Regions from separate parts of the Serratia grimesii genome, predicted to be linked through region 2. Evidence: predicted binding sites of a transcription regulator. Region 2 holds the regulator's gene; the other holds the start of a gene.
The links. Region 2 encodes sigma-54, which starts transcription at its own class of promoters, with help from an activator protein. Its sites were predicted from a motif close to GTTGGCACANNTTTCGCTNT; they were not measured.

Region 1: the regulator sigma-54 is predicted to act here: its motif matches at 3,432-3,451, upstream of glnK (P-II family nitrogen regulator).

Annotation. Positions count from the first base shown of each region.
Region 1 covers NZ_LT883155.1:1,113,283-1,119,118, forward strand. Annotated here, with positions in the region: gene SGBXF1_RS05155 (SmdA family multidrug ABC transporter permease/ATP-binding protein) at 1-1,288, shown strand, start outside; gene SGBXF1_RS05160 (SmdB family multidrug efflux ABC transporter permease/ATP-binding protein) at 1,281-3,059, shown strand; gene glnK (P-II family nitrogen regulator) at 3,502-3,840, shown strand; gene amtB (ammonium transporter AmtB) at 3,877-5,163, shown strand; gene tesB (acyl-CoA thioesterase II) at 5,256-5,836, opposite strand, start outside.
Region 2 covers NZ_LT883155.1:4,573,996-4,579,831, reverse strand. Annotated here, with positions in the region: gene SGBXF1_RS21395 (BglG family transcription antiterminator) at 1-258, shown strand, start outside; gene npr (PTS phosphocarrier protein NPr) at 314-586, opposite strand; gene rapZ (RNase adapter RapZ) at 583-1,437, opposite strand; gene ptsN (PTS IIA-like nitrogen regulatory protein PtsN) at 1,568-2,029, opposite strand; gene hpf (ribosome hibernation promoting factor) at 2,184-2,471, opposite strand; gene rpoN (RNA polymerase factor sigma-54) at 2,495-3,928, opposite strand; gene lptB (LPS export ABC transporter ATP-binding protein) at 3,979-4,704, opposite strand; gene lptA (lipopolysaccharide ABC transporter substrate-binding protein LptA) at 4,711-5,250, opposite strand; gene lptC (LPS export ABC transporter periplasmic protein LptC) at 5,219-5,797, opposite strand; gene kdsC (3-deoxy-manno-octulosonate-8-phosphatase KdsC) at 5,794-5,836, opposite strand, start outside.

The DNA of each region.
Region 1 (5,836 bases), 1.6 Mb from region 2:
ATCGCTCATTCCTATGCCGATCATGGCGATAGTCATCAAATATTATGGCGATCAGTTGCACCAGCGTTTTAAATCAGCGCAGGCCGCGTTCTCCAGCCTGAACGATCAGGCGCAAGAAAGCATGACCAGTATCCGGATGATCAAGGCGTTTGGCCTGGAAGATCACCAGTCCAATCAGTTTGCTGAAGTGGCTGCCCAAACTGGCGCTAAAAATATGCATGTGGCGCGGGTGGATGCCCGTTTTGACCCGACGATTTATATCGCCATCGGTACTGCCAATCTGTTGGCCATCGGCGGCGGCAGTTGGATGGTAGTGAACGGCTCGATGACGCTGGGTCAACTAACCAGCTTTGTGATGTACCTCGGCCTGATGATTTGGCCCATGCTGGCGCTGGCCTGGATGTTCAACATTGTCGAGCGCGGTAGCGCAGCCTATAGCCGTATTCGCAGTTTGTTGGACGAAGCACCTGCGGTGACAGATGGCGAGCATAGGTTGCCGGCTGGACGCGGTACTCTGGCCGTTGATATCCGGGCGTTCCACTATCCTGGCAATACGCACCCGACACTGCACGATGTGACATTGAAGCTGGAGCCAGGGCAAATGCTTGGCCTGTGCGGCCCGACCGGTGCCGGTAAATCGACGTTGTTGTCGTTGATCCAGCGTCAGTTTGATATTGATGATGGCCAGATCAGTTATCAGGGGTTGCCATTGACTCAGGTGAAGCTCGACGATTGGCGTTCACGCTTGTCCGTGGTTAGCCAGACGCCGTTCTTGTTCTCAGACAGCGTGGCGAACAATATCGCGCTGGGCAATCCGGGGGCAACGCAGGAACAAATTGAGCGAGCAGCTCGGCTGGCCAGTGTGCATGACGACATTCTGCGCCTGCCTCAAGGCTATGAAACCGAAGTAGGCGAGCGTGGCGTGATGCTTTCCGGTGGGCAGAAGCAGCGTATCTCTATTGCCCGCGCCTTGTTGCTGGATGCGGAAATCCTGATCCTTGATGATGCGCTGTCGGCGGTGGATGGCCGTACTGAACATCAAATCCTGCATAATCTGCGTAGCTGGGGACAAAACCGTACGGTGATTATCAGCGCACACCGGCTATCGGCATTGACCGAAGCCAGTGAGATTCTGGTGATACAGCACGGTGGCGTGGCGCAACGTGGCCAGCATGCGTCTCTGGCGGCACAGCCGGGTTGGTATCGCGATATGTATCGTTATCAGCAACTGGAAGCAGCGCTGGATGAGGCTCCTGAAGGCAGTGAGGAGATGTTAACCAATGAATAAGGTGCAAAAGCTGTGGCCGACGCTGAAACGGTTGCTGGCTTATGGATCGCCGTACCGCAAACCGCTGGGGTTGGCGGTATTAATGCTGTGGGTCGCAGCTGCGTCGGAAGTCGCCGGACCCATTCTGGTCAGTTACTTTATCGATAACTATGTCGCCAAGGGCCAATTGCCGTTGATGATCGTCTGTGGGTTGGCCGCTGCTTACATTCTGTTGGAGTTGCTGGCGGCGGCTTTGCATTATTTTCAGGCATTGCTGTTCAACCAGGCGGCGGTTGGGGTGGTTCAACGTCTGCGTACGGATGTGATGGATGCTGCGTTACGCCAACCGCTGAGTGCCTTTGATACACAGCCGGTCGGTCAGTTGATCTCGCGGGTAACCAATGACACGGAAGTGATCAAAGATCTGTACGTGATGGTTGTGTCCACCGTGTTGAAAAGCGCCGCGCTGATTGGTGCCATGCTGGTAGCAATGTTCAGTCTCGACTGGCGTATGGCGCTGGTGGCGATCTGCATCTTCCCGGCGGTGTTTGTGGTGATGGGGATTTATCAGTATTACAGCATACCGATTGTACGCCGGGTACGTAGCTATCTGGCGGACATTAACGATGGCTTTAACGAAGTGATCAACGGTATGGGGGTGATTCAGCAGTTCCGTCAGCAGATCCGCTTTGGTGAGCGCATGAGCGCCGCAAGCCGTTCTCATTACACTGCGCGTATGCAAACCCTCAGGTTGGATGGTTTCCTTCTGCGCCCACTGCTCAGCCTGTTTTCGGCGTTAGTGCTGTGTGGTTTGCTGATGCTGTTCGGTTTCAGTGGTGAGGGGGCAATTGGTGTCGGGGTGCTGTATGCCTTTATCAACTATTTGGGCCGTCTGAATGAGCCGTTGATTGAGCTGACGTCGCAGCAATCTATCCTGCAGCAGGCGGTGGTTGCCGGTGAACGTATTTTTGAACTGATGGATCGTCAGCAACAGAGTTACGGCACGGATGAACGTCCGCTGGAAAGCGGGCGCATAGATATTGACGATCTGAGCTTTGCCTACCGCGATGACAAAAAGGTGCTGCAGCATATTTCGTTGTCAGTACCCTCCCGCGGTTTCGTGGCGCTGGTCGGGCATACCGGCAGCGGTAAGAGTACGTTAGCCAACTTGTTGATGGGCTACTACCCCGTTAACCAGGGAGAGGTGAGTCTCGATGGACGTCCGCTAGCCAGTCTGTCACACCGTACGTTGCGACAAGGTGTGGCGATGGTGCAGCAGGATCCGGTGGTGATTGCCGAGTCAGTACTTGCCAACGTGACGCTGGGACGCAATATCAGTGAGGAAGCGGTCTGGCAAGCGCTGGAAATGGTTCAACTGGCTGAGCTGGTGCGCGGTTTCCCGCAAGGTATTCACACGCGTTTGGGTGAGCAGGGTAACAATCTTTCCGTGGGTCAGAAACAGCTATTGGCGATGGCCAGAGTGCTGGTGCAGGCTCCGCAGATCTTGATCCTCGACGAGGCGACCGCCAACATCGACTCAGGCACTGAACAAGCGATCCAACGGGCGCTGCGGTTGATACGCGAACATACCACGTTGGTGGTGATCGCCCACCGCCTGTCGACCATTGTGGATGCAGATACTATTCTGGTACTGCATCGTGGTCAGGCTGTCGAGCAGGGCAATCATCAGCAACTGCTGGCGCAGCAAGGGCGTTACTACCAGATGTATCAGCTGCAACTGGTTGGTGAAGAGCTGGCTGCCGCCAACCGCGAAGAAACACAAACTGCATGATTTCTGAGGCCGCTTTAGCGGCCTCAGACTGCTGACAAAGCCCGTTATTAGGGAGAGCGTGCTGAAGGGGTCGTAGCGGCTTGCCCGCCGGAGCGCCCCTCGGTGCGCTAGGCCCGGGTATCTCAGATTCAAAGATAACGTTGTCATCAAACTCAGGCCGCTTTAGCGGCCTCGTTCTATTCTCACCACGCACCACAATCAAGCATCGCTGCGTTTTAAATCCCTTTCTCTGCACTTTTACGACGCGTCACGCACCAAAATAGTGCGCAATATTTAATCAATTGCCTGTGCGCTAGCCTACCGTTGGCTAACGGTGTTGCGTTATAGCCCTGCCCAGTCAGTTAATTTGCTGAATTAGCGTACAAAACCATTTGTGGCATAGCCTTTGCTTTATAAGACTCGTATCCGGGGTGAGTTTGGGCTTAATTCGTGGAGGGGCAATATGAAGCTGGTGACCGTGGTGATTAAACCATTCAAGCTGGAGGACGTGCGTGAAGCCCTATCCTCTGTAGGTATTCAGGGGCTGACCGTAAGCGAAGTGAAAGGCTTTGGTCGCCAGAAAGGGCATGCTGAGCTGTATCGCGGCGCTGAGTACAGCGTCAACTTCTTACCCAAAGTTAAAATCGACATTGCTATCGCTGACGACCAGTTAGATGAAGTAGTTGATGTCATTAGTAAAGCTGCCTATACCGGCAAAATAGGTGACGGCAAAATTTTCGTTGCCGAATTGCAACGTGTCATTCGCATTCGCACCGGCGAAACAGATGAAGCAGCACTGTAATCACAGGCTCAGTAAAGTAATGGGGATGGATTGATAATGAAAAAACTTTTATCCATGTTGGGCCTGAGTACGGTAACCATGGTTCCTTCTTTGGCCCTGGCCGCTCCGGCGGTCGCAGACAAGGCTGACAACGCCTTCATGATGATTTGCACCGCTTTGGTGCTGTTCATGACCTTGCCGGGTGTGGCGTTGTTTTACGGTGGTTTGCTGCGTTCCAAAAACGTGCTTTCCATGTTGACCCAAGTGACGGTCACCTTTGCTCTGGTGTGCGTGTTGTGGGTGCTTTATGGCTACAGCCTGGCTTTCAGCGAAGGTAACGCATTCTTCGGTGGCTTCCAGACGGCGATGCTGAAAGGCATCGGTATCGACAGCGTTACCGGTACTTTTAACCAGATGATCCACGTGGCGTTCCAGTGTTCGTTCGCCTGTATTACCGTCGCGTTGGTGGTGGGGGGCTTTGCTGAGCGTATCCGCTTTTCTGCGGTGGTGATCTTTGCGGCTATTTGGTTCACCATTTCTTACCTGCCGATTGCCCACATGGTGTGGGGCGGCGGTTTCCTGGCCACTGACGGCGCGCTGGATTTTGCCGGCGGTACTGTTGTGCACATCAACGCCGCCAGTGCCGGACTGGTTGGTGCTTATCTGCTGGGCAAGCGTGCCGGTTTCGGCAAGGAAGCTTTCAAACCGCACAACCTGCCAATGGTATTTACCGGGGCTTCTATCTTGTACATCGGCTGGTTCGGCTTTAACGCCGGTTCTGCCAGCGCGGCTAACGGCATTGCGGCACTGGCGTTCCTCAATACCGTAGTGGCCACCGCAGGTGCGATCCTCTCCTGGACCTTTGCCGAATGGATTGTTCGTGGCAAGCCTTCACTGTTGGGCGCTTGTTCCGGCATGATCGCCGGGCTGGTTGCCATCACGCCGGCTGCGGGCACCGTGGGCGTTGGCGGGGCGTTGATTATCGGTCTGATTGGCGGTATTGCCGGCCTGTGGGGCGTGGTCACGCTGAAGAAATGGCTGAAGGTCGATGATACCTGTGATGTGTTCGGTGTGCATGGTGTGTGTGGCATCGTTGGCTGCCTGCTGACGGGGGTATTTACCTCTGCATCACTGGGCGGTACCGGTTACGCGGAAGGCGTTACCATGGCCCATCAGGTATGGATCCAGTTATTGAGTGTAGTTATCACCCTAGTCTGGTCCGGTGTGGCTGCCTTTATTGCCTTCAAAGTGGCGGGCGCCATTGTTGGCCTGCGCGTCCCAGAAGAGCAAGAACGCGAAGGTCTGGACGTTAACAGTCATGGTGAGAGTGCCTATAACCAATAAGCCTTAAAGAAGAGCGGTGCGCTGAATAACTAGAAAATAATGATGATGCAAAAAGGGCGATGAAGACATCGCCCTTTTTCTTTGGTGGAAGATTAAGCTTCGCGTTGGCGGATCACGCCTTCCTGTACTGTAGTTGCAACCAGCACGCCATCACGGGTATAGAATTGGCCGCGTACAAAGCCACGGGCGCCAGAAGCAGAAGGGCTCTCCACGACGTACAGCAACCAGTCATCCATGCGGAATGGACGGTGGAACCACATTGAGTGGTCGATCGTCGCGACCTGCATGCCAGGTTCCAGGAACCCGACGCCGTGTGGCTGTAGCGCGGTTGGCAGGAAGTTGAAATCAGACGCATAGCCGAGCAAATACTGGTGGATACGCAGATCGTCCGGCATGGTGCCATTGGCGCGGAACCATACGTAACGGTTCGGTTCTTCCACGCTGCCTTTCAATGGGTTATGGAATTTGACCGGGCGCATTTCAATCGGTTTCTGCCCGATAAACTTCTCACGCACTTTGTCTGGCAACATGTGTGACAGCTTCTGGGCAATCTCCGATTCAGACATCAATCCTTCCGGAGGCGGCACATCTGGCATGGTGTTCTGGTGCTCAAACCCGTCTTCTGGGCTTTGGAAAGAGGCCGTCATGTAGAAGATTGGTTTACCGTGCTGAA
Region 2 (5,836 bases):
CCGCACTCACTAGGCTTGCTGGCGAAAAAAACCGTGGTGGTGACGTTGCTGGCGCCACAGGGCGTCGTCTGGGGCGACGGCGAGATTGCTCACGTGATCTTCTTGCTGGCAATCAGCAAAAGTGACTATGAAGAAGCGATGGCGATCTATGATCTGTTCGTTACCTTCGTGCGTGAACGATCGATGAGTCGTCTGCTGGGCAGTGACAATTTTGATAGTTTTAAGGCAGTGGCGTTAGACTGTTTGAGTCGGATCTAGCGGCAGGAGTGATATGTTTTGAAGCAGGTGCGCAGCAGGTGGCGCACCTTGTCTTTTAGTCTTCGTCAAAGCCGGAATTAATCAACTCAATCACGGCAGCCAGCGCTTTAACTTCATCCGGGCCGGTGGCTTCAACTTCGATGTGACGGCCTTGTGCAGAGTCCAACATCAGCAGCGCAATCACGCTGCTGGCCTCGGCTTCTGTGCCGCTGTCGTTACGCAGCATAACCTCGGCGTCAAAACTCTGCACCAACTCGAACAGCTTCATCGCTGGGCGCGCATGCATGCCAAGTTTATTTTTGATTTCAACTGTTTGCTTGACCGTCATTGTTTGCGTTTTTCCAACGTACGATGGCGTGATTGCACGTTCTTGCCGCGTGAGCGGAAGTAGTCGGCCAACTGCTCTGCCACATACACCGAACGGTGCTTACCGCCGGTACAGCCAATGGCAACCGTCAGGTAGCTACGATTGTTGGTTTCCAGCATCGGTAGCCACTGCTCCAGATAACTGCGAGTCTGGTAGATGAAGTTGTGCACTTCAGTGTGGCGATCGAGGAATGAAGCGACGGGCTTATCCAGACCGGTCATTGGGCGCAGTTTGGGATCCCAGTGTGGGTTCGGCAAGAAGCGTACGTCGAACACGTAATCGGCGTCGATTGGGATACCGTGTTTAAAGCCGAAGGATTCAAACACCATGGTCAGCTCGCGCTCGCGTTTGCCCAACAGGCGGGTACGCAGCATTTCAGCCAGCTCATGCACTGACATTTCTGAGGTGTCGATGATCAGGTCGGCTCTGGAACGCAATGGTTCGAGCAGATCACTTTCTTCATCGATAGCGCTTTCCAGTGACAGGTTCTTGCTGGAGAGCGGATGCAGACGGCGTGTATCACTGTAGCGGCGAATCAGCGTATTGCGATCGGCGTCGAGGAACAGCAACTGCGGTGAGAAGCTGTCCGGCAGTTGAGTCATCGCATATTCAAACACTTCCGGCGATTCCGGCATGTTACGTACGTCGATGCTTACCGCCGCGGAGCTGTTGCGTTCCGCCAGCGTATTGGCAAGCTGCGGCAGCAGTACCACGGGCAGGTTATCAACGCAGTAAAAACCCATGTCTTCCAACGCCCGTAAGGCGACGGATTTCCCTGAACCGGAACGGCCGCTGACAATCATCAGCACCATGTGGAAACTCCCCTGGCATCTCAGTGGCGTCTATCGCCACCGTTAGAAACTTTATTATTCCGGCCTGAACCGGAATCCATCATGGCTAAACAGTATCGTTATCCGGGCTGGAAGTCACGCCAGCCGGGCGTTACTCGGTGATGATTTGGTAAAGCTCTTCGTCACTTTGCGCGGCGCGCAGGCGACGGCATACGGTTTTGTCGGCCAGGCGCTTCGCGACCAGAGACAGGGTATGCAAATGGGTTTTACATTGGTCGGCCGGTACCAGTAAGGCAAACAGCAGATCGACCGGCTGATTATCAATGGCATCAAAGGCGATAGGTTGGTCGAGACGGATAAACACGCCAACAGCCCGCAATGTGTCCTCTTCCAGTTTGCCATGGGGAATGGCGATACCGTTGCCGATACCGGTGCTGCCCATACGCTCGCGGGTGAGAACCGCGTCAAACACCACCTGTGGTGACAGGTTTAGCTGCTTGGCGGCCAGTTCGCTGATAATTTCCAAAGCGCGTTTCTTGCTAGTGCAATGGACGGCGCTTCTGGTGCACTCGATGTTTAAGACCGAGCTTAATTGCATTGTTTCGTTGTTCATCTCATCTTCACTTAAAATCACACCAGCAAGCAGGCTTGTGAGGTGATTTTTCGCCTGTTGGCTTATCGGCGCGGTACCCATACAAAGACAGGTAACGCGCCGATGGCCGAATATACGTTTGAGCCGAATCCGCTGACGGAAACGGCCCAGAATGTCAGTGTTGCTTCAGTTTGTCTTTATGTTTGTTCAATTGACGTGCCAGTTTGTCGATCAGGGTATCAATTGCAGCATACATGTTCTCGTCTTCCGAGGTGGCGTGCAACTCGCCTCCATTCACGTGCACCGTCGCTTCCGCGATCTGTTGCACTTTTTCCACACTAAGAACGACATACACCTGATTTATGCGGTCAAAATACTGTTCGAGTTTGGCGAACTTAGTGTTCACGAACTCACGCAATGGTTCGGTGATTTCGATGTGGTGTCCGGTAATGTTGAGCTGCATAGTGTCTTCCTTCTCAATAGAGGTCAAACCAACTGTTTACGTTGGTTGGACGGCGGGATGGACAAAGACTCTCGGTACTTGGCGACGGTACGCCGCGCCACGATGATCCCCTGGTCGGAGAGCAGGGTGGCCAGCTTGCTGTCGCTGAGCGGTTTGGCGGGGTTTTCCGCCGCGATCATTTTCTTCACGACTGCCCGGATCGCCGTAGAGGAAGCTTCGCCCCCGCTGTCGGTATTCACATGGCTTGAGAAGAAATATTTCAATTCGAAAATGCCGCGCGGACTGTGCAAAAACTTCTGCGTAGTCACACGTGAGATTGTCGATTCATGCATCTCCACGGCCTGTGCGATATCTGCCAGTACCATGGGCTTCATAAATTCTGCACCTTGCTCAAAGAAGGCCTGCTGCTGCTCGACAATGCAGCGTGAGACTTTCAGTAAGGTGTCGTTTCGGCTTTCCAGACTTTTGATCAGCCATTTGGCTTCCTGCAGATTGCTGCGGATGTACTGACCGTCACTGTCGTTACGCGCGCTGTTGCCCATTGCGGCATATTGCTGGTTGATCTTCAGCCGTGGAATACTGTCGCTGTTGAGCTCAACCGTCCAAACATCTTGCACCTTGCGTACCAGCACGTCTGGGATCACATACTCAGACTCGCCGGTATTGATCGACTGGCCCGGACGTGGATCGAGTGACTGGATCAACTGCATCGCTTCTTTCAGTGTATCTTCTTTTGAGCGCGTTGATCGCATCAGGCTGCGAAAGTCGTGGTTCGCCAGCAAGTCCAGATGTTCACTGATGATCAGGCGTGCTTCAGCCAGATATGGCGTGTCTTCGGCATATTGGGAAAGCTGAACCAACAAGCAGTCGCGCAGATCGCGCGCGGCAACGCCAACCGGATCAAAACGCTGTACGCGTTTCAACACGGCTTCGACTTCGTCCATTGTCACATTTTCGTCACCGATGCTCTCCAGAATGTCTTCCAGTGGCACGGTGAGATAACCGGTGTCATCGACAGCGTCGACGATTGAGGTGGCGATGGCGGCATCCGTATCGGAAAACGGTGTGAGATCTACCTGCCACATCAGATAGTCTTGCAGGGTCTGGGTGGTTTCACCCTGATAAACCGGCAGCTCATCATCACTGTAATCAGTGCGGGTGCCAGAGGGGGTGCCCGCCGTGTAGATTTCGTCCCAAGTGGCGTCCAGCGGCAGCTCTTCTGGCATGTCTTTCTGTTCCAGCGCTTCGCGGGTGTCCAAACCTTCGGTTTCGATGGTTTCTTTGGTATCGATTTCTTCGTGCAGGTCGGTCTGTTCAAGCAATGGGTTGCTCTCTAACGCCAGCTGTATCTCCTGCTGGAGCTCAAGCGTGGACAACTGCAACAGGCGAATCGCCTGCTGGAGTTGGGGGGTCATAGCCAATTGTTGACTAAACCTGAGTTGCAAACCTTGCTTCATAATCTTCTGTCTACTTCCGTTAAGCGTCGCCCATCAGGACGTGCTGGAACTCAGAGGCGGAATTCTTCGCCCAGATAAACGCGTTTCACCTGCTCATCGGCCAGAATAGCATCCGGCGTGCCGTGAGCAATCAGTTTGCCCTGGCTGACGATATAGGCGCGTTCACATACGTCCAGCGTTTCGCGCACGTTGTGGTCGGTGATCAGCACGCCCAGGCCGCTGTCACGCAAGTGCTCGATAATTTTTTTAATGTCGATAACGGAAATGGGGTCGACCCCGGCGAACGGTTCATCCAGCAGGATGAATTTCGGGTTGGCCGCCAGTGCTCGGGCGATCTCCACGCGGCGGCGTTCGCCACCGGACAGCGCCTGGCCCAGGTTGTCGCGTAGATGGGAGATATGGAACTCTTCCATCAGCTCTACCGCACGGTCTGCTCGCTGTTCACTACTGAGATCGTCACGGATCTCCAGAACGGCCATCAGGTTGTCATACACGCTCAGGCGGCGGAAGATTGACGCTTCTTGCGGCAGATAGCCGATACCACGACGTGCGCGCGCATGAAGTGGCAACAGGCTGATATCTTCTTCGTCAATCACGATACGCCCGGCGTCACGCTGGACGATACCGACCACCATGTAGAAGGTGGTGGTCTTACCGGCGCCGTTTGGCCCCAAAAGGCCGACGATTTCGCCGGATTTCACGTTCAGACTGACGTCTTCAACAACTTTGCGGCCCTTGTAGGCTTTCGCCAAGTTTTCTGCGATGAGTGTAGCCATAAGTGATTAGTTACTCTTCTTTTGCCCGTTTTTGTCTTGCAACTGCGACGGTACCAGAACCGTAGTCACGCGTTTGCCTTTATCGCTAAACGCCTGCATTTGCTGCTGTTGCACCAGGTAGGTGATGCGATCGCCTTTTACGTTGCTGTCGAGCTGTTCCAGATAGGCATTCCCGGTCAGGGTCACTAACTGCGATGCGACATCGTAACGGACCTTTTGGGCATGGCCTTTAACCGGCTTGCCGCTGTCTTGCATCTGGTAAAAAGTAACTGGGTTACCAAAGGCTTCAATATAGGTTTTGTTCTGGTCGCCGCCCGGCCTGGTCACCACGACCTTGTCGGCTTTGATATCGATAGTGCCTTGCTTGATCACCACGTTATCGGTAAAGGTGCTGACGTTGCTCTGCATGTCCAGAGACTGTTTCAGTGAGTCAATGCTCACTGGTTGACTGGAGTCGGACTTCAGCGCCCAAGCGGGTGCACTGGCGGCCAAAATCAAGCTGCCGATCAACAGATTACGGCTTCGTTTGTTGGTTCTGAATTTCATAGTTGGTCTTAACCTTATCAATCAGCTCAGCGGTTTTGGCCCGCAGGTTCCCACGCATTTTCATGCCGTTAGAGGTGAAGTTCGTCCCGTAGAGTGTCACTTCGTCATCCGAAGCCACATCTTGGGTCACCAGGTTCACCTGAGCATTGTCTGTTTTAATTTTTTCCAGCTGTGAGGTGGTGGTCAGGCTGTTCACCTCGACATGGCCGTAAAGATACAGCATCCGGTCTTTAGTCAGTTTGGCGCGATCGGCGCGAACTGACCAGGTGGCCACCGCGTTTTCATCAAACAGCGTCATCACTGGCTGGGTAAACCAGCTTAATTCGTCGGCCTCATAGTACTTCACGTCTTCCGCCACCAGCTTGTAACTCAGCTTGCCGGTCGGATTGTACACTATGGTGACCGTGTGCTGGCTCTGGTAAGTTGGGTCCTGGCTGTTGACCGGCCCTGGGACCGAGTCATTATTGAAGTCAGCCATGTTCCAGCCAATCAGCGCCAATGCGATCACCGCCAGCAAGAGGGTGATCCAAAGTTTGGTTTTACTCATATCGACAGCCCTTTGGCGTCCTCCAGCTTGTTCTGAGCC